3 regions of the Dasania marina DSM 21967 genome follow, and region 3 is predicted to be linked to each of the others. Evidence: predicted binding sites of a transcription regulator. Region 3 holds the regulator's gene; each other region holds the start of a gene.

Region 1 (8,062 bases), on a different contig from region 3:
ACTTATTGTTGCAGCCAGGCACAGCATCAAACTAGAACAGCCGCAGCAGGCCAACAAACTACTGACTCAAGCCCTAAAAGCATCCCCCAACAACATAGAGGCCCTCAGCATATTAGGCGGCTTGGCCCTCAGCAGCAAAGAAAGCGACCTAGCTAGCGGCTATTTTCAACGCTTCATTGAAGCGGCCCCTAACAACCCAATAGGTTATAGAGGCCTGTTAACGGCTATGGCGCAACAACAACAAACTGAACAAGGCGTTAAAAAAATTCAGCAATACAAAAAAATATTCCAAGACAAAACACAAACACCACAATATGTTTTGGCGGAATATTATTTAGCTAACCAGCAGCTAGACATAGCCGCCAAGGAACTACCGCAAAACGGTAAATTACAGCAACAAACGGACTACCAACGCAAAGTTACCAGCCAAGTGCTGTACCAACAATTCAAATTATCCGTGTCGCAAAAACAATGGCCGCAAGCACGCAAACAGCTGATGCAAACCATCGCGCTAACACCCAACAATGAAACACTCACCGCCGAACTTATCAACCTTGAGACCCTGCAAGGTAATAACAAAGAAGCCGAAGAGTTAATTGAGCTAGCCAAGCAGCAGTTCCCCAATAACACCACCATCACACTGGCTGAGGCCAACTTACTGTCCAAAAACAACAACAACCAAGCCGCCATTACTCTGCTAAACAACGCCTGGGACAACAATCCCGACCCGCGTATAGCTACCGCCATGACAGGTTTAAGCCCCGCTAACTCGGATGAACGTAGCGTCTGGTTAGCAAGATGGCTAAAACTGCAGCCTCAAAACCCAACACCGCACTTTGTTGCCGCCAGTGATGCCCAGCAAGCCGACAACAAACCACTGGCCATATCCCATTATCAGCAAGTGGTTGCCGTGCAAGCAAACAACATAGCAGCACAAAACAACTTGGCGTGGTTATATTTCGAAACCAAAAACCCCAAAGCCTTAACGCATGGCGCTATTGCCGTTAAACTCGCACCATCAAGCCCCGCCGTGCTAGATACCTATGGCTGGATAGAGTGGCACATGGGGGACAAGGCCAAAGGTAAGGCTGCACTCAAAAAAGCCGCCGAGCTAGCGCCCGACAACGAAGAGATACAAGAGCACTACCAGCAAACACGTTAACCCTCGCTAGCCCCCCGCCATAAACTACCCAGTACGCCGAACCCGCGGCATACTGGGTAGCGCTACAAGCCATAAGTTATTGCCCCCTACCTTAAGCACGTTAATAATGTAAACGCCTTCGTCAAAATCTAGCGGCAAGCATCAATATCTCAAACCCATATAAAGCCTAGTTATAAATACAGATACTCCTTAAAAGAATCGGTAAAAATAACGGTAATGCCACGTCGAAATAACTTACAACCCCCGCCCAGCCTCAAACAGCAACAGAAGCAACCCATTGTAAAATCTAGAAATATTTTTGGCGGCACGCTATTTGCTAATTAGTAAGCAGCCTACAAGCCGTTACCGCATTACTGGCAAGGAAGCAAAACAACAACCCTTAAGCTGTAAATAGTCATTTCCTGTTGGTTTATAAAACAATTTTGGGAGCAATAAAATGAAGAACAAATTATTCAAATATGCTGTTATCGCAGGCGCAGTTGCTGCGTCCTCTGCGGCATCAGCGCTTACTATCGGCACTATCCCCATGGGTGCAAGTAACGAGTTTCTAACTAAATTTTCTCTCGGCAATGTAGAAGGGCTTTATGGTGCAAACCTTTGGCTTACTGGCACCTCAAACATAAAAGTTGAGTATTTCGGTGCAGAAGCAGCGTTCACCAACTCTTTTAGTTTTGGCGGCTCTAATGTGGCGACTCATACCGGCGCGGGCGGCAACACGTTTGTTGATAGCCCCGCTGCCGGCCTTGGCGCAGAAGATGCTTTAAGCTCTACAACCTTTCTTGGCGTCAGTGCAGGGCTATTAGATTTTAGCTTTTTTATTAACAGCAACGCACATGAAGTTAAAAACGGTGCCAACCCTGACGACGCCATTGGCGCAGGCGATAGAAACTTTTTCGTAAGCTTTGATAATAATTACATGCTGGATACCACCGTCAATGGTTCAACAGCATTCGGTGGCACATCTGTATTTCTATTCTTAGATGACTCAGGTGCAGGCCCTGATGATAACCACGATGACATGGTGGTTCGCTTATCTATAGACGGAGGCAGTATTTTCGTACCTGAGCCCGGCTCTTTAGCATTACTAGGCTTAGGCCTAGCAGGCTTAGGCTTGAGCCGCCGCAAAAAATAAGGGTTACAACCAACTTAAAAGGCGAGCAGTGCTCGCCTTTTTTTATGCGCCTCTAGTTAGCACTTACTTCTAAGCAAGAACGAGAACAAAAACAAAACCCTGCCCTGCCCCCCTAGCCTCAAGGCTGTTACTCAAGCACAACGCTTTTATAACCTCACCCTCATAGATTACTCGTCCCTAGCCACTACTTAGTAGATAAAGGATCAAGGGCTCTCATCGCTACCGACAGCTAGTAGTTATTGCCAAGTAAAGCCCAAGCTACCCCTCATACGCCCCTAAACCTGTCGGCATTATTTACATCCCTCATTTTAATAACACGGGGAAATAATAGAAAACCGCTATAAAACAATAAGATACAAAACATGGCACCATACGTGCTTTATACTAATCACAACAAATTTAAGACAATGGTTCACGCTGAGCCACCAAACAGAAAACATAAGGATTAGACAATGAAGTCAATTAAATTACTTGGTGTAGCACTTGTTGCAGCACTATCTTTTAACGCCAACGCTGCCCTAATGGTTGACGGCGGCACTGATATGGCCGTTGTTGCCAACAATGACCTAGTTACCGGCACTTACAACATTGGCGGCAACCTAAAGTTTGACGACATGTATTCAGCTGTTAAGTTTACCTACCTAGGTAAAGAAGCTGCCTACAACAATGACTTTAACGCCTACGGCAACAGCTTAAACAATATTGGTAACAGTGTTGGTGACAGCTTTACTGCTTCGAATGTTGGCACCACTGGCGCTACCGACCAACTAATGGGCTTTAACTTTTACTCTAACAGCGTAACTGCTGGCATAGCTAATGGTGCTAACCAGCCATATAACTCATTTCAATCTTTCGCCATCATGCTTGATTACACCTTTGGCGGCGTATTTTATGATGCCGTATTACTGTTTGATGATTCAGGCCATGGCCCAGATGACAACCATGACGATATGGTTATTGGTGTAAACGTATATGTTCCAGAGCCCGGCTCTATTGCGCTACTAGGCCTTGGCTTAGTGGGCTTAGGCTTAAGCCGTCGCAAACAGAAGTAATTACTTCTGCAATAAAAAAAGCGAGCATTGCTCGCTTTTTTTATGCCTAAAATTCGAACCCTCAGCGCTTACAGCTTTACTGCGCCCCCCCTACACCAAAGCCCCCGCCCTATAAACAGCCATCATCGCCATAGCATTACCCTGCGCGGTGTATTCACCGGGAAGCCTTAACGCTATAGGCTCACTGGCCATACGCGCCAACACTCTCGCAACCGCACCCGCATAACCCTCCGCATTATGCTGGGCCACAAGCTCGCACACATCCAGCGTTTCAAACAATGGCACTAAACCCCCTACCGCATGGGCAACCATAGGCGTGCCTATAGCCACACTTTCTAAAGCCGTCATGGGCAAGCCTTCATGATCCGAGCACATCACCAACACATCCATAGCCTTTATCAAGGCAGTGGCATCTTCTCGGTGGCCATAAAAAGTAACATCTTTCAAACCCAGCTTAGCCGCTTGCCGCTGTAAATCATCCAGCAAAGGCCCATCACCAATAATATGAAAGCAATAATTATCGTTAGCCTGATCAACCAAAGCTTTAGCCATCTGCAAAAACAGGTCAACCCGCTTTACCGGCACTAAGCGCCCCACAATACCTACATGTTTCACACCCTCGCGGCCCAGTTCTGCAGCCTTAATGGACGACAATGTATCTACATCAACCCCATTCAGCACCACAGCTATATGGCTAGCAGGGTATATATTTTGAAGCAGGCCACTTAATGGCTGAGACACGGCAATAACCTTATGCTGCAAGTGCCGCCCCACCCATTTATCCAGCCGACTTATTAGCCATTTGGGTGTTTGCCTTATCAAGCTATAACTAAACTCTGGGGCACCATGCACGGTTCTAACGCAGTAAGCCTTCGCCGAATAAGTGTTGGCCAGTGCACCTATAATATTTTCTTTTAACCGATGCGTGTGTACCACATGCGGCTTTACGCTAAGCATATGCGCTTTTAAACGACCCAATATCTGTTTCGGCCCATAGTGCGACTCATCAATAACCAATACCGGCACGGCAATATCACGCAAACGCCGCGCTAACTCACCCTCATTCAAAAGCACCACAAAAAGCGCATTGCCCTCAATAGCCGCCAACGCGCTAACAAGCGTAAAGAGCTGCACCTCAGCACCCGCCCATAAATCGCCAGAAGCAACATGCAGAATACGCATGGCGGCATTAGTAGAAGACAACGTAGAAACTTCCATTTACACTCTTAACCTTATGATTAAATAACAATGAATCACCGCTGACAGCCGCCACCAAACCCGTCATGCCGGACTTGATCCGGCATCCATATAACAGCATCGAAACTAACGCCGTAATGCCAGACATGAGCCAGCATACACATAACCGACTCGACACATACCAAACGTGATCCGGCCGCTTTATTACGGCCTCAACACAAACCCCGTCATGCCGGACTTGATCCGGCATCCACGTACATGAACAAAACCAAAACTTAACAGCAAAATTATAAAAATTATTATAAAATCAAACAACTCATACAGCCAGCACCAGGCTAACGATAAGGATAACGGTTCCTAGCATGCTTGTAACATTATTTTGGCTACTCACCTTTTGCGCACTCTACAGCTATTTTATTTACCCCGTGATATTGCTATGCCTAGCACGGTGCAAAGCCAGCCCACCACAACCTGATAATCACACATCATCAACAAACACAGATCCAGCAAACACAGCACTATTAAACAAAGCACCAACACTGAGCTTAATCATTACCGCTTATAATGAAGTAGGCCGTATACGCAATAAAATCAACAACACCCTCGCACTAAAAAACAACAGCCATGAGCAAAATAAAAGCCCAGAGCTAGAAATCATCATTGCCTCCGACTGCTCCGATGACGGCACCGACGACATCGTTAAAGAATATAGCGATCAAGGTATAAAACTGGTGCGCGCACCCGAAAGGCTAGGCAAAGAACACGCGCAACTTTGTGCCATTAAACAAGCCCAGGGCGACGTACTGATATTTTCAGATGTAGCCACCCAAATACCCGAAGACGCCATAGAAAAACTAAGCAACTACTTCTGCGACCCCACCATAGGCTCAATATCCAGCGAAGATAGATTCATTAGCCAATCAGGTGACGTAGTTGGCGAAGGCGCCTATGTACGCTATGAAATGTGGCTGCGCAGCCTAGAGTCAAAAGTAGGCGGCCTAGTAGGCCTAAGCGGCTCGTTTTTTGCGGCACGTAAAGACCTATGCCAAACCTGGGACATACACTCCCCCAGCGACTTTAACACCGCGCTAAACACCGCAACCCAAGGCATGAGGGCTATTACCGCCCCCGATGTGCTAGGTTACTACCAAGACTTAAGCGACCCAAGCAAAGAATACGCAAGAAAAACCCGCACCATTATTCGTGGCCTAACCTCCTTAAGTAGAAACCCCCAAGCCCTCAACCCATTCAAACACGGGCTGTTTGCCTTTCAAGTATTTAGCCACAAGCTAATGCGCTGGCTAGAGCCTTGGTTTTTAATCGGCCTGCTGTTCGTCAACTTTATGTTAGCCAGCCAGCATAGTTTTTTCGCGTTAACCCTAGTATTGCAATGCTTGTTTTACGGCACGGCTTTATGCGCACACTATTCCAGCAACATAAAAAATAATACCGCAGCAAAACTCATATACTTTTTTGTACAGGTAAACATGGCTATTTTTGATGCTAGCTGCCAATTTTTAGCAGGCAAACGGATGAGCGTATGGCAACCTTCGGCGCGTTAATTCGCGGCCTGAGCAGCGGCATAGCCCGTGGCATTCGCCACGGCGACTTACCACCCGTAGGTGAAAAAATAGTTTGGCGAGGCAAGCCCCAGCCACTTCCTACTTATAAAGGCTTCGACGCCTACTGGGTAGATTCCGGCACCTCAGCATTAGCGCTAACCATTATCGCAGCCAAACAACTACGCCCCGAAATTGCTAAGCCGCAAGTAATATTACCCGCCTATGGCTGCCCCGACTTAGTTGCCGCCGCTGTCTATGCAAACGTACAGCCCGTACTAGTCGATATACAAGCTGACGACCCAGGTTACGATTTAGAGCAGCTAAAGAGCGCCATCAATGGCAACACCATTGCCGTCGTAGCCGTTAACTTTTTAGGGATTAGTGATAGATTAAAAGCAATAAAAGCCCTGCTACCCAATAACACCTACCTCATTGAAGATAATGCGCAGTGTTATGCCGCATTGGCAGAACCTAAAAATATTATAGGTGACTTTGCCATTACATCGTTTGGCAGAGGTAAACCCGTAAGCCTATTAGGTGGTGGGCTAGCCTTAATCCGTAAGCCTTTAAACAACGCGCACAACAATCTAGAAAAAAACCTAAACCTAGAGCGACATATTTCAGAGTCCCAAAAACCAAAACTGCTCAAAGTAAAAATCGCACTCTATAACGCACTACTAACACCACAACTCTACTTATGGGTTAATCGCTGCCCACTGATTAAATTAGGTGAAACACACTACCACCCACTGCACACCATAACGCAGCTAGATAGCCAAAGAACCGCACTGCTAAGCAGTAATATCGATCAGCACATGCATCAGCAACCCTATCAGACACAAGTAGCTAAAAAAAATCAATTAACTAATGAAAAAAATGTGCTAGATTTAGCGGACAAACTAAAGGAAAGAACAACAAAGCTACTGCGCCATCCTATTTTAGTGAATGCAAAAAGCAGCCGGGAAATGCTCATAGTAAAATCAAAAAAACTGGGGCTAGGCTATAGCACCATGTATCAAACAGCATTAATTAATATCACATCTATTAAAGAGCGAGCAAAACTACATTCAACAAAAAATGCTGAGAATTTTTCTCAAAAAATAATAACGCTACCAACCAACCACAGAGTCAAATAATTCCATAAAAAATAAATAGCATGTAAAACAATTGAAAACATACATACCTACCGATACAATCGACAGATTTATGGCCCAGCCTTAATACACTAGGCGAGTCAAAAAAATCACCCCTCCCTAACTTTCTTCCTAAGATAATTAACAGGGGCGTCAACAACCTTGCTGATAAAAACAGATATAAATATAGTAGCCACCAGCGTCAAAGCAGTCACCCAGTGATTAACCACAAACACCTCAATACCAAATAGCTTCCCAGCAATCACAGCGGCAACCAACCAATGAAGCAAGTAAATATGGTAACTTAACTCACCAACCTTATAGTCTAGGCGGCTAGAGACGCCAGGGATATTTTTTTCTGACAATATCAAAACTATGTATACAGCCACTAACAGATTGGTATAAAAACCCAGCCACCACATTCCAGGAATGTATACTCGAGACACTGTATTCAAAACAAATACCGTCATGGCAAACCAAGGATTTAATAACACACTAGGCAAATGTTTTAACAAACCCAAAAACCCTTCTTTATAATGATATAGCAACGCGCCTAAAGAAAAGGGCAAGGAACCACTCAACATCATCGCATACCGATACTCTTTACCATAACCTTTATATAGCGTAAACAACGTGTAACAAACACTTAATGCCACCCATATTAATGTTATTTTTCTTGTTTTGGACAAACCTAAACAAATCAAACAATAATAAATTAACTCTAAAGTTAAAGCCCAGGTTGGAGGTGAAAGTCTTGGCTCAACAGTAATCGGGGAAAAACTAAAGTAAATCATTGAAATATTTTCAATGATTTCATGCAACGA
Region 2 (8,062 bases), on a different contig from region 3:
CGCGCCTTGTTCATCCAGTTTTCTTAACTGTACGCTGGAATATTTAATTAAATTTTGCCAATTCATTAGATTTCTCTGGAAAGTGCCAAAACTCTAGTTACGACGTTGATACATAACAGTTTTATTAACGAGAATGGCCAGATTTAAACTTTATGCCTAGAGCTATACACAAAGCCTATATCCGTACATCAATACATAAATATACACAGGTTCAAACACCAGTGCCTATCTGTTTTCTTGTAAATTATTCACGGTTCTAACACTTTGGCACTTACCCTCTACGAAGCACCCAGATTCCCCTTGGGAGTCGCCGAGCAACGGAGGAATTTAACGGCACGAAGTAGCGAGGACTGTTTAAGCCTTTTGAAGATTGAGTATCTTCAAAAGGTGAGTTCCGCAGCGGCCGTTAAATTGTGATTCAAATACGCAAAGCGTATTTTCACCCTTCGGGCGCCATGATAAAGCTGGCGTCCAAATTCCGCCCTAGGCGAAATTTGTGAGTAGCGCAGGCTTACTTGTCAATAACAGGAGCGTAGCCGACGACGACAAATTGGCAGGATAGCCAATTTGCACAGCACGAAGTGCTGCCTTTAGGTGAGGCACATGGATGTGCCGAATGAAGTAGGGGTGCCCTTATCGCCCGGCAAGGCGAAACCTCGCTCGAATAACAAATTATTAATTAAGAAAAGCACTGGATACCGGCGTTCGCCGGCATGACAGGGTAGTAGGTTCTGGATACCGGTATGCACCGGTAGAGCCCCGCGACTGAAAGGAGTGTCTAGAGAAGTCGGTGCGATTCAGCCATAAAAAAACCCAGCTAAAAAGCTGGGTTTCTAAAACTAACCAACTACCTATCAACCATTAAGGTAATAAGTGGCTCACTGCATCGCGCTCTTCAGTTAACTCTTGCTCAGTCGCTTTCATGCGCGCTTGGCTAAATTCGCTAACCTCTAAACCGGCAACAATTTCCCAATCGCCATTTTTACAGCGACAAGGGAATGAGTAAATCAAACCTTTGGCTATGCCGTAAGAACCGTCAGAGTAAACGCCCATGCTTACCCAATCGTCGCCGTCTGTGCCTAGGGCCCAGCTGCGTACGTGGTCTATAGCGGCGTTAGCAGCTGAGGCAGCAGATGATGCGCCACGTGCCTTGATGATGGCAGCACCACGTTGGGCAACGGTGGGGATGTAGTCGTTTTCGTACCAGTCTTGCTCAACCAACTCTAGTGCGGGGGTACCGGCAACTTTAGCTGTAGAAAGATCAGGGTATTGTGTGGCTGAGTGGTTGCCCCACACGGTCATGTTTTTTACGTCAGAAACGTCTTTGCCAGTTTTTTGGGCAAGCTGTGACTTGGCGCGGTTGTGATCCAAACGCATCATGGCGGTGAAGTTGCGTGGGTCTATGCTAGGCGCATTGCGTTGGGTAATTAACGCGTTAGTGTTGGCGGGGTTGCCCACGACCAATACTTTGATGTCTTTGCTGGCGTTGTCGTTAATCGCCTTGCCTTGTACCGAGAAGATGGCAGCGTTGGCTTCTAGTAAGTCTTTACGCTCCATGCCTGGGCCACGTGGGCGTGCGCCAACTAATAGGGCGTAATCACTGTCTTTAAAACCTAGGTTCGGATCGTCTGTGCATACTACGCCAGCTAATAATGGAAAGGCGCAGTCGTCTAGTTCCATTTTTACGCCTTCTAGGGCGCCTAATGCTGGGGTGATGTCTAGCAGCTGAAGAATAACGGGCTGGTCGTTGCCTAGCATCGCGCCTGAGGCAATGCGGAAAAGTAGGGCATAGCCGATTTGGCCAGCTGCACCGGTAACGGTAACGCGAACAGGTTGTTTCATTATGATGATTCCTATGTGTTGCAAGTAAAGTGTTGCAATGAGCGTTGGTATGGCAACGGCAGAGGGTGGCTCTGGCTGCCGCGTCTTTCTGACGCAAAGGCCTTTTAAGGCGGGCTAATTCTAGTGATTTGGCCCTTAAATTGCCAGTTTCTAGGCTGTGATGGCGACAAATAAAGGGGTAATTCTGGCTAAAAACGATTAAAATGCGCGCCATTCTAGCTATCCTATGATTTATTGACTCAGCAACAGGCCGTGGTTTTATTGTGCAACAGCTTTCTACTCCATTAGTTACCGACATTCCCCTAGCGGGCCAACCCTCAACCGAAGAGGCGGCCAAGCTTAAAAAACAGACGCTGGAATTTAATAAGCTGCAAAAGCGCCTGCGCCGACAAATGGGCGAGGCGATAGCGGATTACAGCATGATCACCGAGGGCGATGTGGTGATGGCCTGTATTAGCGGCGGTAAAGATTCCTTCGCGATGTTGGAGATATTGATCAACCTGCAAAAGGCCGCACCGGTTAATTTTGAGGTGATAGCGGTCAATTTGGATCAAAAGCAGCCAGGTTTCCCCGAGCATATACTGCCCGCCTATTTTGAAAAGATAGGGGTGCCCTATTACATTGTTGATAAAGACACCTACAGCGTGGTGAAAGAGAAAGTAGCCGAGGGCAAAACCACCTGTGGCCTGTGCTCACGGCTGCGTCGTGGCACCCTGTATAGCTTTGCTGAAAGCATAGGGGCTACCAAAATTGCCCTGGGCCACCATATGGACGATATGGTAGAAACCTTATTTTTAAATATGTTTTACGGTGGCCGCATGAAGGCTATGCCGCCCAAGCTGCGCTCCGATGACCAGCGCAATGTGGTGATACGGCCGCTGGCCTATTGCCGCGAGAAAGACTTAATTAAGTTTTCCGACGCTAAAAAATTCCCCATCATCCCCTGTAATTTATGCGGCTCGCAAGAGAACCTGCAAAGGCAAAACATTAAAGCCATGTTACAAGGTTGGGATAAACAGCAGTCGGGTAGGGTAGAGAGTATATTTCGCTCCACCCAGCATATTAGCCCCAGCCAATTGGCCGATAAAAACCTATTTGATTTTGAGCAGCTACCCTTAGATAGAAGCAGCGATAAAGCCGAGTATGCCTTTACCGAGGCCACAGTATCGTCGTCGGGTAATGGTGTGCAAATGGTGGATGTGCTTAATTTGTAGTCGTGGATGTAGCTGTTGTATGGCCGTGGTGAAAAGTTTGTATTCGACAATCAGTAACTCGGCTATAACGCTGTTTAGTCGCTAGTTAATAGCAATATAAAAGCAATAAAAAGGGTGCCATCATGGAACAGAACCTAAGCAAAGAGTTAGAGCAAGCCACCGCTATTTATAAGATGGTGATTGAGTTTTTTGTTAATTACAGTTTTCAAATACTGGGTGCCATTATTGTTATGTTGCTGGGCTTTTGGTTGGCCCGCAAAGTCAGTAATTGGGTATTGTCACTACTAGAGAAAAAACAATTCGACGTTACCCTTAGCCATTTTATTGCTGCTGGCGTTAAGGTGTTAATTATCGTTATGGTGGCGCTGGTTGCCCTAGGTAAAGTGGGTATTAGTGTTACACCATTTTTAGCGTTGTTAGGCGCTGCTTCTTTAGGTGTGGGCTTGGCCATGCAGGGCATGCTGTCTAATTACAGTGCGGGCTTTAATATTATTATTACCCGCCCCTTTGTGGTGGGAGATACCATTAGGGTGCAAGGTGTTACTGGCCAAGTTGAAGAAGTGCGTTTGGCCTATACCTTATTGGTGGATGAAGATGGCGTGCGCATTAGCATACCCAATAAACATATTATTGGTGAGATCTTACATAACTCACAGCTAAGTACCTTGGCGGAAGTAACCATAGGCATTGCCTACCACGAAGACCCAGGGCAGGCCATAAGCTACATAGAGCAAGCCATCAATGCTTTAGAGGGCTTAGACAATAACAAGCCCTCGCAGGTGGGTATAGCTAGCTTTGGCGATAGCAGTATTAACTTGGGCATACGTATATGGCTGCCCACCCAGCAATATTATCAACAGCTATACCAGGTTAATCAGGCCGTTTTTGCGGCCTTAAAAAACAATGGGGTGGCTATACCTTTCCCGCAACGGGAAGTGCGTTTGTTGGGTGATCAAGCGGCTAGCTAAGCGCCGCTATTAAGCTACCTGCTAAAGTAAGGTGCCTCCCCAGCCATGCTTTTATGGCTGGGCACTGTCATGCCTATTGCCCTATTAGCGGTGTTTAGCGATGGCTATCTTCGTGTTGAAACGTCTCTCAAAGCCTAAGTGCCGCAGCATCGCTTTCCCTACTCTGAGAATTGGCCCATTTTGTGCAACCCCTACTGCTAACAAGAAGCGGGCTGCATCACAGTCAAATTACTGTCTTATATCCTGCCTCTACATCTAAATACGCTAGCTTAACCGTAATGGTTAGATTGAATGTCAGTTCTTTGACAGTTAATAGCGAGTGTTAAGTAAAGGGGAAGTCCGGTGAATGTAGGTCGTACAGATATCAATAGCTTACTCAGCCAAATGCGTGAAATGAAGGCGGCTACCATGCCAGCAGGAATGCCTGCAGGCGGCCCCGCCGATATGCAGGGGCCACAGGGTGTGCAGCAAGCGCTCAATGGCCGCATAGAAAAGGCCGATAGTGCCTCGCCCAGTTTTTCCACCATGTTTAAGGGTGCGATAGACGGCGTTAACCAAACCCAGAAAACCGCTGGTAGCCTGCAAGCAGCCTATGAGCAGGGTGCACCTGGTGTGAGTTTGTCGCAGGTGATGATCGCTTCGCAAAAATCGTCAGTAGCCTTTGATGCCATGACGCAGGTGCGCAACAAGGTAGTTGAAGCCTATAAAGATGTGATGAATATGCCGGTGTAGCGGTGTATTGCAGTTATCCATTAAGTCTATAAAGCGATTTATAGAGATATATAGCGAAATTTAAAGAGATAATAAAATGGCAGCAGAAGGCTCGTCACAACCACAAAGCCAGGTGTTTGATGGTTTTGGCGGTTTAAATCTTATCCGGCAGTTAGGCCTAATGATAGGCTTGGCCGCCAGTGTGGCGATAGGTTTTGCGGTGGTGCTGTGGTCGCAGGGTGAAGACTATAAGCCCCTGTATGCCAATTTGGATCGTATGGACCCCAGCGCGGTACTTTCTATATTAGATAGCAACCAAATTGTTTATAAGGTCGATGAAAACAACGGCGCGTTAATGGTGGCCTCCAATCAAATTCACGATGCGCGGCTAAAGCTAGCGGGTGAGGGGATCTCTGTCGATGGTAGTTTTGGTTTTGAGCTTATGGACAAAGAGCGTCCCTTGGGCACCAGCCAGTTTATGGAGAACGCCCGCTTTAAGCGCAGCTTAGAGGGTGAGCTAGCCCGTACCATTACCAGCATACGTCAGGTTAGAGCCGCCCGTGTGCATTTGGCCATACCCAAGACCTCGGCCTTTGTGCGCGATTCCCGCAAACCGACGGCCTCCGTGTTTATCGATTTGTACAGTGGCGCGGGTATTAACTCGCCACAGGTACGCGCCATCGCCAACTTGGTGGCATCCAGTATCCCCGAGTTAGCGCTACAGGATGTCACTGTGGTCGATCAACGCGGTAACTTGCTGTCCAACTTTGAAACCGACGAAAAAATGATCGCCGCCAACCGTCAAATGGAGTACACCAAAGAGGTGGAGCAGCGCTATATCAACCGCATTCACTCCATCTTGGTGCGTATCTTGGGTGAGGGTAAATTCAGAGCCGAAGTGAGCGCCGATGTCGATTTTACCGAGGTAGAGCAGGCCGAGGAGCAGTTTAACCCCGACTTGCCCGCTATACGCAGTGAGCAAACCCTAAAAGAAGGCCGCAATGTAGGCTCAATCGGTGGTGTGCCAGGGGCGTTGAGCAATCAGCCCCCTGCAGATGGCGCCGCCCCCGAAAATGCCACCGCCCAAGATCAAGGTGGCGAGGGTGGCAGTAGCGGTAGAGTGCAGGCTACCCGCAACTACGAGCTGGATCGCACGGTGAGTTATACCCGTCATCAAACCGGTAAGGTGCGTAGGCTCAGTGTAGCGGTAGTGGTCGATAATGTAGTTAAAAAAGACCCCACCACCGGTGCCATGAACTCAGTGTCTATGCCGCAAGAGGAGCTGGACAGTCTTTCAGGCTTAGTGCGCGATGCAGTAGGGTTTGACGCTGCGCGTGGTGATAGCGTCAATATTATCAATGCTGAATTTGTGACCTTGCCAGAGCCCGAAGTGGAATTAATAGAGGAAGTGCCCCTGTGGCAGCAGCCAGAAATACTAAACTTGGCTAAAAAAATATTGGGCGGCATATTCGTCATGGTGATTATTTTCGGGGTGTTGCGGCCGGTTATGCGCAACCTAACCGATACCTCTAAGGAAATGCGCGAGTTAGAGGCGCAGGAGGCACTAAATGACTTATCCGCCGATTTAGGTGCTGACTTAGCGGATGAAACCGTTACTTTATCCGGTGGCGATAGTATGCTGCTAACGGGTCCCGGGCAGGGTTATGCGCAGCAGCTTAATGCGGTTAAAGGCTTAATTGCTGAAGACCCCGGGAGAGTCGCACAAGTGGTTAAACAATGGGTGAACAGCGGTGAGTGATAACGATACAGCAGCGGGCGGCGCTGATAAAATTAACATCACCAAGCTCAATCAAGCGGCTATTTTATTGATGTCGTTGGGGGAGAAAGAGGCCGCCGAAGTGCTTAAGCATTTAGGGCCCAAAGAGGTGCAGCGCATAGGTACCGCCATGACGGGCTTAGAAAACGTGCCGCAATCCCACGTCGAAACCGTAATGAATAATTTCCTACACGAGGCGCGTACCTTAACCGGCCTAGGTGTGGGCTCCGATGGCTATATACGCAATATGCTAGTAGAGGCCCTAGGTGATGATAAGGCCAACTCGCTAGTCGATAGAATTTTATTAGGTGGTAATACCACCGGCCTAGATACCTTAAAGTGGATGGATGCTCGCGCCGTGGCCGATATTATTCGCCACGAACATCCGCAGATACAGGCCATAGTCGTGTCTTACCTCGATGGCGACCAAGCCGCCGATGTGCTTTCTAACTTACAAGATAAAGTGCGCCTAGACATCGTTATGCGGGTAGCCGCCTTAGATTCGGTACAGCCTACCGCTTTGCAAGAGCTTAACGACATATTAGAGAAACAATTCTCTGGCAGCGCCGGTTCGCAAACTAAAGAAATGGGTGGTATCAAAGTCGCCGCCGAAATCATGAACAACCTAGACAGCTCTATAGAGTCTGAATTAATGGACTCCATACGCGAAGTGGACGAGGATTTGGGCACTCAAATTCAAGACCTTATGTTTGTGTTCGACAACCTCAAAGGGGTGGACGACCGCGGTATTCAGGCATTGTTGCGAGAAGTGTCTTCCGATGTGCTTATCTTGGCGCTCAAAGGGTCCGACGACGAGCTGCAAGAACATATCTTTGGCAATATGTCTAAGCGTGCCGCCGAATTGTTGCGCGACGATCTCGAAGCCAAGGGCCCGGTCAAACTCAGCGAAGTGGAAGGTGCGCAAAAAGAAATCCTGGTTATTGCCCGTCGCATGGCCGATGCTGGCGAAATTGTACTGGGTGGCAGCGGCGAAGAAATGCTGTAAGCACAAGGCTGCCCTGGCTGCTTATAGCTAGGGCATGGTATTAAGCTGTATTAGGTTGATTGATGAAAAACACTGATCGTATCCCCGCTATTCAATCGCTAGGCTATAAGCGTTGGCAGTTGCCCGAGGTGAACGAGGGGCAAATCATACACGCCGAAAAAACCAGGCGCGATGTCGCCCGCGGCGAAGCCCCCAGCATCGATAAAAACCTAGTGGTTTACAGTAAAGTGACCGTGGGCCAAATCGAAGAGATTAGCCAGCGCATCAAGCAGGACATAAAGCACGAGGCCTACCAAGAGGGTTTGCAGCAGGGTTTGGATAAAGGCTATAAAGCGGGCCTGCAAAAAGGCCAAAACCAAATACAGCAACACCTCACTAGCTTGCAGGCCTTGATTAGCCAGCTCAATGACGCCCTACAACAGCAGGATAACGCCGTGGAGCAGGTGCTGGCAGAGTTGGCTACTGGGGTGGCAGAATCGATAGTGCGGCGTGAGTTAATCCTAGATGGCAGCCATATACAGGCTGTGATACATGACGCGATAGC
Region 3 (8,062 bases):
TTTCCAAGAACCATCTCTGTCTTGACGCATTTTGTAATGCACCTCGTAGGGTTTCTCCGCCGAGCCGTAGATTTTTTGCAAAACAGTAGTGCTACCATCATTGCCGTCATCTGCTGCGGGGGGGACGACTTCAGTGCGGGTACCACCAAAGGCCAACAAGCCCTTAGCGTAGGTTTGCACCAAGCCCTGCTTGAACACTCCGGCAAAACGCCGAACTTGGCCTTTAAAAGCATCCTTGGCCTTATTCGAACCTAGCTGTTTGTAATATTCTCTAGTGGCATAGGGACCCATAACACCACGGGAAAAACTATCGAAGTCGACCACAGCATCTAATATGCTTTCTATTTCCCTATAAAAACGCTGAGGATCACTTTCAAAATAACCGTTGGCATCATCGATTAAGCTCAGCACTTTGTCAGTGGTTTGCTCTACGGTTTGATGAGCGCTTAAGGGTGCCGCCGCAGCCACACTCACCATCAATAACAGTGACGTAATAGCCACTGACACGCGTTGTAAAACCCTCATGATTTTCTCCTGATAATGAATGGCTGCCAATGTAACGAAAAAAGCAGCGCGGTAAAAGCATTCTGTTGCCACAAATACACTACAATAACTTTTCTTTTAAATACCAAAATTACCACAGTGGCGATTACCTTTAGTAAAAACCCCTATATAATGGCCGCCCTAAACAAACCCACTCACCCCATTCACTACCCATAGGAACACCATGCTAGAAGCCAGTATTGCTATCATTATCGGATTTGCAGGCTTAATTTGGAGCGCCGACCAATTTGTTGCAGGTGCCGCCGCCATCGCCAAAAATCTGGGTATGGCTCCCATCATGATAGGGTTAACCATTGTCGCCATTGGCACCTCAGCCCCTGAAATTATCGTCTCTATTAGCGCCGCCTTAAAGGGGGCAGGTGATTTGGCAGTGGGTAATGCATTAGGTTCCAACCTAGCTAACATAGGTATGGTGTTGGGAATTACCGCGCTAGTTGCCCCCATCCCCATCGCCCTAACTATTTTAAAACGCGAAATGCCGCTGCTATTAATTGCCACTATAGGCGCCAGCTACTGCTTATACGATGGCTATTTAAGTTGGTCGGACGGCGTTATTTTACTAGTTACGCTGGCGGTTATTTTTTATATTTTGGTCACCAGTAAATCACACCAGCCCGATGCCGAACATGAGGCCGATATTGAACACATACCCACCATGAGCACAGCTAAAGCCTGGCTGCTGTTTGTGGTGGGCTTTGCCCTGCTCATTGCCAGCTCACAACTATTGGTATGGGGGGCAAAAATAGTCGCTATAGAGCTAGGGGTTAGCGAGCTAATTATAGGCTTAACCGTAGTCGCGGTGGGCACCAGTTTGCCCGAGTTGGCCGCCACTGTCGCCAGCGCGCTAAAAGGCCACCACGACATAGCGCTGGGCAATATCGTAGGCTCCAATCTATTTAACCTGCTTGCCGTAATGGCTATGCCAGCACTGATTAGCCCCACCGCTTTAAGCGCCGAGGTATTTACTCGCGACTATATGAGCATGGCTGGCATCACGCTATTATTAGCAACCATACTCTATGGCCACTATATCTGGGCCAAACGAGCGCGCAACAAACTACAGGCTAGCAATGCTACCGCCCTATTACCGACTCAATACTTAGGTAGGTTAGCTGGCGCGGCGCTATTAATTGCGTACGCAGCCTATTACTATCTGCTATTCCCTATTAACGGATAAGCCACACCATGACGACTATCTCTTTTAAAGATTCCGCACTGCGCACGATTAAGATAGAGCGCGATGCCGTGGCCAGCTTAGTAGACCGTATAGATCAGCACTTTGATCAGGCCTGCGAACTCATGCTGCAATGCCAGGGCCGCGTCGTCGTCACTGGCATGGGTAAGTCTGGACATATAGGCACTAAAATCGCCGCCACCCTAGCTAGCACTGGCACCCCGGCCATGTTTGTCCATCCCGGTGAAGCCAGCCACGGCGACATGGGCATGATTACCGCGCAAGATGTGGTGATAGCACTATCCAACTCCGGCACCACCGCTGAAGTCGTCACCTTATTACCGCTGTTAAAACGCTTGGGGATACCGCTAATCACCATCACCGGCAACCCGGACTCCATCTTATCGCAAACCGCCGATGCCAATTTAGACGTAAGCGTAGAGCAAGAAGCCTGCCCGCTTAACCTAGCACCCACCTCCAGCACCACCGCCTCACTGGTAATGGGTGACGCCCTAGCCATAGCCCTATTAGAAGCACGCGGCTTTACCGCTGAAGACTTTGCTTTTTCACACCCCGGCGGCGCACTGGGCCGACAGCTATTATTAAAAGTGGAAGATGTTATGCACAGCGGCGAGCAAATACCGAAAGTGCAAAGCGGCACTCTGCTTAGCGATGCCCTACTGGAAGTCAGCCGCAAAGGCTTGGGCATGACCACCGTGGTGGATGCCCAGAATATCTTAATCGGCCTATTTACCGATGGCGATTTGCGCCGCGCCCTGGATCACAGCATAGACATACACAGCACCCGCATCGACGAGGTGATGACAGTCAACTCAAGAACCGCCAGCCCCGGCATGTTAGCCGCTGAAGTGCTGGGCTTAATGGACGAGTACAAAATCAACTCCATGGCTGTAGTTGATAGCCATAAACACCCCGTCGGCGCGGTACATTTACACGACTTACTAAAGGCGGGAGTGGCTTAGCCCACACACTATGACTTTACTGCGTCGCAAACAAAAACACTTCGTCATTACCAGTATCGCTCTGGCTTTACTGCTAATGTTTTTGTGGTTGTATACCGAATCCGGCTCCACCCCCAGCTTTAGCAAAAAGGCCACACCCAAAGAACCTGAAATTTTTATGCGCGACATACACAGCCAACGCTTTAATGCCGAAGGCCAATTAGCGCATACCCTGACAGCCGAAAGCCTTAACAACTACGCCAAGGGCAAACGCAGCATATTGCAACTACCGGTGATGCACTTTTACACCGACCAGCAACTGACATGGCAGATCACTGCAGACTCAGGCATAGTAACGAAACAGGGCCAGCAGGTAGCATTAAAAAATAATGTTATTGTATTGAGCAACGACCAGCGCTACCAGCTCAGCACCAGCGCACTAAATATCTATCCCAAAAAACAAATCGCCGAGAATAATCTAGCCGTCACTATTACTAGCCCACAGGGCACGACTACCGCCACCGGTATTAGAACGGACTTAACCCAAGAGCACACTCTATTGAAAAAAAACGTAACAGGCCACTATCATGCAGCGCCGTAAGCTACACATACCACTCAGCGCCGCGGCGCTCAGCCTCATTAGCACCCTATTTAGCAACTCAGGCTGGACCCTGCCAGAAGACCGTGCCCAGCCCATCACCATACAATCAGACTCTGCCGAACAGCGCATCGTCGACGGCAAAGAAACGACCCTCTATAACGGCAGCGTAGTGATGGTACAGGGCAGCCTGCATATTAAAGGCGACACTGTTACCGTGTTTAGCGAGGATCGCTCGGTCACCCGTATCGTCGCCATAGGTAAGCTGGCCTTTTTTAGCCAGCAAAACGAAGCTGAAAAGCCGCCCGTAGAAGCGCAGGCGGAAACCATAGAGTACCAACTCAGCAACGACACCATCGTCTTTTTAAACCAGGCCACACTAACCCAAGGAGCCTCCAGCCTTAGCGGCCAACGCATAGACTACAACACCAACACCGCGCAAGTGAAAGCAGCTGGCAGCCAAGAGGGCAGCGAAGCCGCCAGCAGCACCGGCCGGGTTAATATGGTGCTAGAGCCCAAGCGCAAAATCGATAGCGCGGAGACCAATGGCATGTCTGCACCTATAGCCAATCCAAGCCCAGCACCAAAACCTGAATCAGAGTCTGAATCAGAACCTAAGCCAGCCCCTGAACCAGAGCCCGTATCCGTACCAGCCCCCGTAAGCGACGATGTGTCAGCTACCGCCGTAGACGCGCCCACCCCTGCAGCTATTTCTGCAGCTACCCCAACACCTACCCCTACGGTACAGCCCAACACAACAGGCAATGACAAGGCCAGCGCACCAACCGACGATCATACCAACCCCAAAACCGACCTAAAGGATAGCCATGCCGACGCTGTTAGCCAGTAACCTAGCCAAGGCCTACAAAGGCCGGGAAGTGGTTAAAGATGTTTCACTGTCCGTAGAAAGCGGCCAAATCGTCGGTTTATTAGGGCCTAACGGTGCCGGTAAAACCACCTGCTTTTACATGATAGTGGGCATAGTCACCGCAGACCGCGGCCGCATCACCCTGGACGATAAAGACCTCACCGGCCTCTCCATGGGCGGCCGCGCTAGACAAGGCATAGGCTACCTACCCCAAGAAGCGTCTATCTTTCGCAAGCTCAGCGTGGCCGACAACATTATGGCCATACTGGAAACCCGCGCAGACTTAAGCCGCCGACAACGCAAAGCTAAACAGCAAGAGTTACTGCAAGAGCTGCACATTACCCATATACGCGACAGCTTGGGCATGGCCTTATCGGGGGGCGAACGCCGCCGGGTAGAAATCGCCCGCGCGCTAGCGACTGAACCGGCATTTATTTTATTGGATGAGCCCTTTGCTGGCGTAGACCCCATTTCGGTGGGCGATATTAAAAACATTATTAAGCATTTAAAAAACCTTAATATAGGGGTGCTAATCACCGACCACAATGTGCGAGAAACCCTTAGCATCTGCGAAAAAGCCTATATCGTCGGCGATGGTCACATCATCTCCGAAGGTTCACCCGAAACCGTGCTCAATAACCGCAAAGTGCGGGATATTTATCTGGGCCACCAGTTTGTTTTATAAGCTGTGCAGCTTTTAAACTACTGTGGTGCATAGCCATAAAAAAAGCGGTATAAATATTGCTTTCTTATTGCCTATAAGAACCTGCATAAACTACACTAGGCCTTAAGTTGTCCTCATTAATCACTGGCATTAATAGCCTGCACCAAGGGTAAAACCACCCACCTGGCGCGACTTCCTTGTGCGGAAAAGTAATAATTAGTCACTATGAAACAATCGCTACAACTTAAAATTGGCCAGCAGCTGACCATGACGCCGCAGTTGCAGCAAGCGATCAAACTATTACAGCTTTCCACCCTAGATTTACAGCAAGAGATACAACAAGCCTTAGAAAGCAATCCCATGCTAGAGGTGAACGAAGAAAGCGAAGCCGACAGCCCAGCCAAAGAAGGCGATAAGCAAGCCGAGCTGGTAGACCTCAGCCAACCCAACGAAAAACCCACCAGCAAAGAAGCCGACAGCACCGCCGCCGATGCCGATAGTGACTGGGCTGAAAACAACATCCCCGACGACCTACCGGTAGACACCAACTGGGATGACGTTTACACCAATAACAGCCCCAGCAGTAACGGCTCATCAGCCAGCGGCGATAACGACTATAACTTTGACGCCAACAACAGCGCCGAAGAATCATTACAAGATCACCTCTACTGGCAGCTCAACCTGACCCGACTCTCCGACTTGGACCGAGCCGTCGCCATGGCTATAGTTGATGCCGTAGACAACAATGGCCGGCTCACCCAAACCCCCGAAGATATACTCTCCGGTTTTAGCGAAGAATACCCCGAACTAGAGCTGGACGAAGTGGTGGCAGTACTACACCGGGTACAGCAATTTGACCCGCCGGGGGTGGCTGCAGCTGACTTACAAGAGTGTTTGATGATACAGCTCAACCAGCTGTCTCCCGACACCCCTTGGCTAAAAGAAGCCAAACTTGTCACTACTCGCCACCTGGCCTTATTGGGCAACCGTGATTACGCCCAATTGATGCGCCGTAGCAAACTCAAAGAAACACAGCTGCAAGCCGCACTAGTGCTTATCCAAAGCCTTAGCCCCAACCCCGGCGAAACCATTACCAGCAGCCAAACCGAATATATAGTACCCGATGTTTTTGTTAAAAAGATCAAAGGCCGCTGGACCGTCGAGCTCAACCCCGATACCGCCCCCAAACTCAGTATTAACAGCACCTATGCCTCCATGGTTAAGCGCGCCGACAATAGCAGCGACAACAACTATTTGCGCGACAACTTGCAAGAGGCGCGCTGGTTTTTAAAAAGCCTACAAAGTCGCAACGAAACCCTGATGAAAGTGGCCACCCGCATCGTCGAGCACCAGCGCGGCTTTTTGGATTACGGTGACGAGGCCATGAAGCCTTTAGTACTGCACGACATCGCCGAGGCGGTAGAAATGCACGAATCCACTATCTCGCGGGTCACCACCCAAAAATACATGCATACGCCCAGAGGTATTTTTGAGCTCAAGTATTTTTTCTCCAGCCATGTCAGCACCGACTCCGGCGGCGAATGCTCCTCCACCGCGATACGGGCACTGATCAAAAAACTCATAGCCGCCGAAAACACCAAAAAACCACTCAGTGACAGTAAAATTACCGCCTTACTGGGCGAACAGGGCATCAAAGTGGCCCGCCGCACCATAGCCAAATACCGCGAGTCGCTTAATATACCGCCCTCTAATGAGCGCAAGCGGCTGGTTTAAGCTGAATAATCAAACACTTAAAAAACTACCGACACAGCGACGAGATTCTTAGCAGGCGAACTAAACAGGCTGCCAAAATTACGCTAAGCTGAAAGAGACGGGAGCCACTTCCTCCCTATTCAATTAAAGAGTCCGCACGCCGTGCAGCACTACTTTTTAACCCTGTCAGAAGGAGCCAGCCATGCAAATTAATGTTAGCGGTCACCATGTCGAAGTTACTACAGCCCTTAGAGATTACGTCAGCAGCAAATTTTCCCGCCTAGAACGCCATTTTGATCAAATAACTAACACCAATGTCACTTTAACCGTTGAAAAACTCAGCCAAAAAGCAGAAGCTAACGTCCATGTTGCTGGCGCCGATTTATTCGCTGTCTCAGAGTCTGAAGATATGTATGCTGCGATAGACACGCTCACCGACAAACTTGACCGCCAACTGATTAAACATAAAGAAAAAGTCAAAAGTTATTAGCCCATTAACCCCAAGCACGCTCACACAGTAATCGCGAAATTCTATGTCTTTATCCTCCATTCTTACCCTTGAGCGCACCCTCTGTGGTGCCGAAGGGCGCAGCAAAAAACGCGTTCTAGAAACTACATGCCAATTTATATGTCAGGATATAGTTTCGCTAGACAGTGAGGACTTATGCGACAAGATCACTGCCCGCGAGCAGCTGGGCAGCACCGGCCTAGGCCACGGCATAGCCATACCCCACTGCCGCATAGACAACTGCAGTAGCATTACCGGCGCGTTGATTAAACTAGAACAGCCGGTAGACTTTGACGCGATAGACGGTGAGCCCGTAGATATCTTGTTTGTACTTATCGTGCCTAACGAAGCGCAGGATGAACACCTAGCGGTGCTAGCTACCCTGGCCAAATTATTCAGCACCGCCGAATTTTGCCAGCAACTGCGCAACGCCAAAACCAGCCAAGAGCTGTTTGATATAGCCATTAACGCTTAGCTATAAACCCTTTGCTATTTAAGCTTATAGTCATAAACCACAGTCATTAATAACAGCCACACAGGAGCACTATGAGGCTAATTATCATCAGCGGCCGTTCCGGCTCAGGCAAAAGTAGCGCCCTCAACCTCTTAGAGGACGAAGGCTATTACTGCATAGACAATTTACCGGTAGCGCTGATTCCCGATTTAGTCACCCATCTTAAACAAGGCGGCCATCCTTCAGGGGATAAAGTTGCGCTGTGCATAGACGCCCGCAATAGCAGCAGCGACTTAAGCGCGCTCACCTTGATGATAGAAGGCGATCATCCCGGCGTAAGCATAGAAGTCATCTACCTAGACGCCGACAATGACAAGCTCATCAAGCGCTTTAGCGAAACCCGCCGCCGCCACCCGCTGAGTAATAAAGACACCGGCTTAGCCGAGGCCATTAGCCGCGAACAAAAACTGCTAGAACCCATTGCCAGTATTGCCACCCTCACCATAGACTCCAGTGACATGAGCCTACACGACCTGCGCGACACCATTAAGTCGCGC

Evidence for each region. The regulator sigma-54, encoded in region 3, starts transcription at its own class of promoters, with help from an activator protein. The targets are predictions, from matches to a motif close to TGGCACANNNNTTGCNNT.
Region 1: B067_RS22180 (PEP-CTERM sorting domain-containing protein) is a predicted target of sigma-54. The motif match lies at 2,658-2,675, and genes of this name have one in related genera.
Region 2: fliE (flagellar hook-basal body complex protein FliE) is a predicted target of sigma-54. The motif match lies at 4,090-4,107, and genes of this name have one in related genera.

Annotation. Positions count from the first base shown of each region.
Region 1 is NZ_KB891587.1:101,667-109,728, forward strand. It holds gene B067_RS0115645 (tetratricopeptide repeat protein) at 1-1,162, shown strand, start outside; gene B067_RS22175 (PEP-CTERM sorting domain-containing protein) at 1,599-2,294, shown strand; gene B067_RS22180 (PEP-CTERM sorting domain-containing protein) at 2,747-3,346, shown strand; gene B067_RS0115660 (glycosyltransferase) at 3,437-4,564, opposite strand; gene B067_RS0115665 (glycosyltransferase family 2 protein) at 4,906-6,105, shown strand; gene B067_RS0115670 (DegT/DnrJ/EryC1/StrS family aminotransferase) at 6,084-7,241, shown strand; gene B067_RS0115675 (acyltransferase family protein) at 7,349-8,062, opposite strand, start outside.
Region 2 is NZ_KB891585.1:596,646-604,707, reverse strand. It holds gene B067_RS0112425 (hypothetical protein) at 1-66, opposite strand, end outside; gene B067_RS0112420 (malate dehydrogenase) at 862-1,842, opposite strand; gene ttcA (tRNA 2-thiocytidine(32) synthetase TtcA) at 2,139-3,056, shown strand; gene B067_RS0112410 (mechanosensitive ion channel family protein) at 3,179-4,024, shown strand; gene fliE (flagellar hook-basal body complex protein FliE) at 4,367-4,756, shown strand; gene fliF (flagellar basal-body MS-ring/collar protein FliF) at 4,833-6,494, shown strand; gene fliG (flagellar motor switch protein FliG) at 6,487-7,518, shown strand; gene B067_RS0112390 (FliH/SctL family protein) at 7,581-8,062, shown strand, end outside.
Region 3 is NZ_KB891579.1:30,516-38,577, reverse strand. It holds gene B067_RS20010 (MlaC/ttg2D family ABC transporter substrate-binding protein) at 1-525, opposite strand, end outside; gene B067_RS0109025 (calcium/sodium antiporter) at 728-1,741, shown strand; gene B067_RS0109020 (KpsF/GutQ family sugar-phosphate isomerase) at 1,750-2,721, shown strand; gene lptC (LPS export ABC transporter periplasmic protein LptC) at 2,732-3,301, shown strand; gene lptA (lipopolysaccharide transport periplasmic protein LptA) at 3,288-4,148, shown strand; gene lptB (LPS export ABC transporter ATP-binding protein) at 4,126-4,851, shown strand; gene B067_RS0109000 (RNA polymerase factor sigma-54) at 5,056-6,564, shown strand; gene hpf (ribosome hibernation-promoting factor, HPF/YfiA family) at 6,746-7,033, shown strand; gene B067_RS0108990 (PTS sugar transporter subunit IIA) at 7,077-7,526, shown strand; gene rapZ (RNase adapter RapZ) at 7,598-8,062, shown strand, end outside.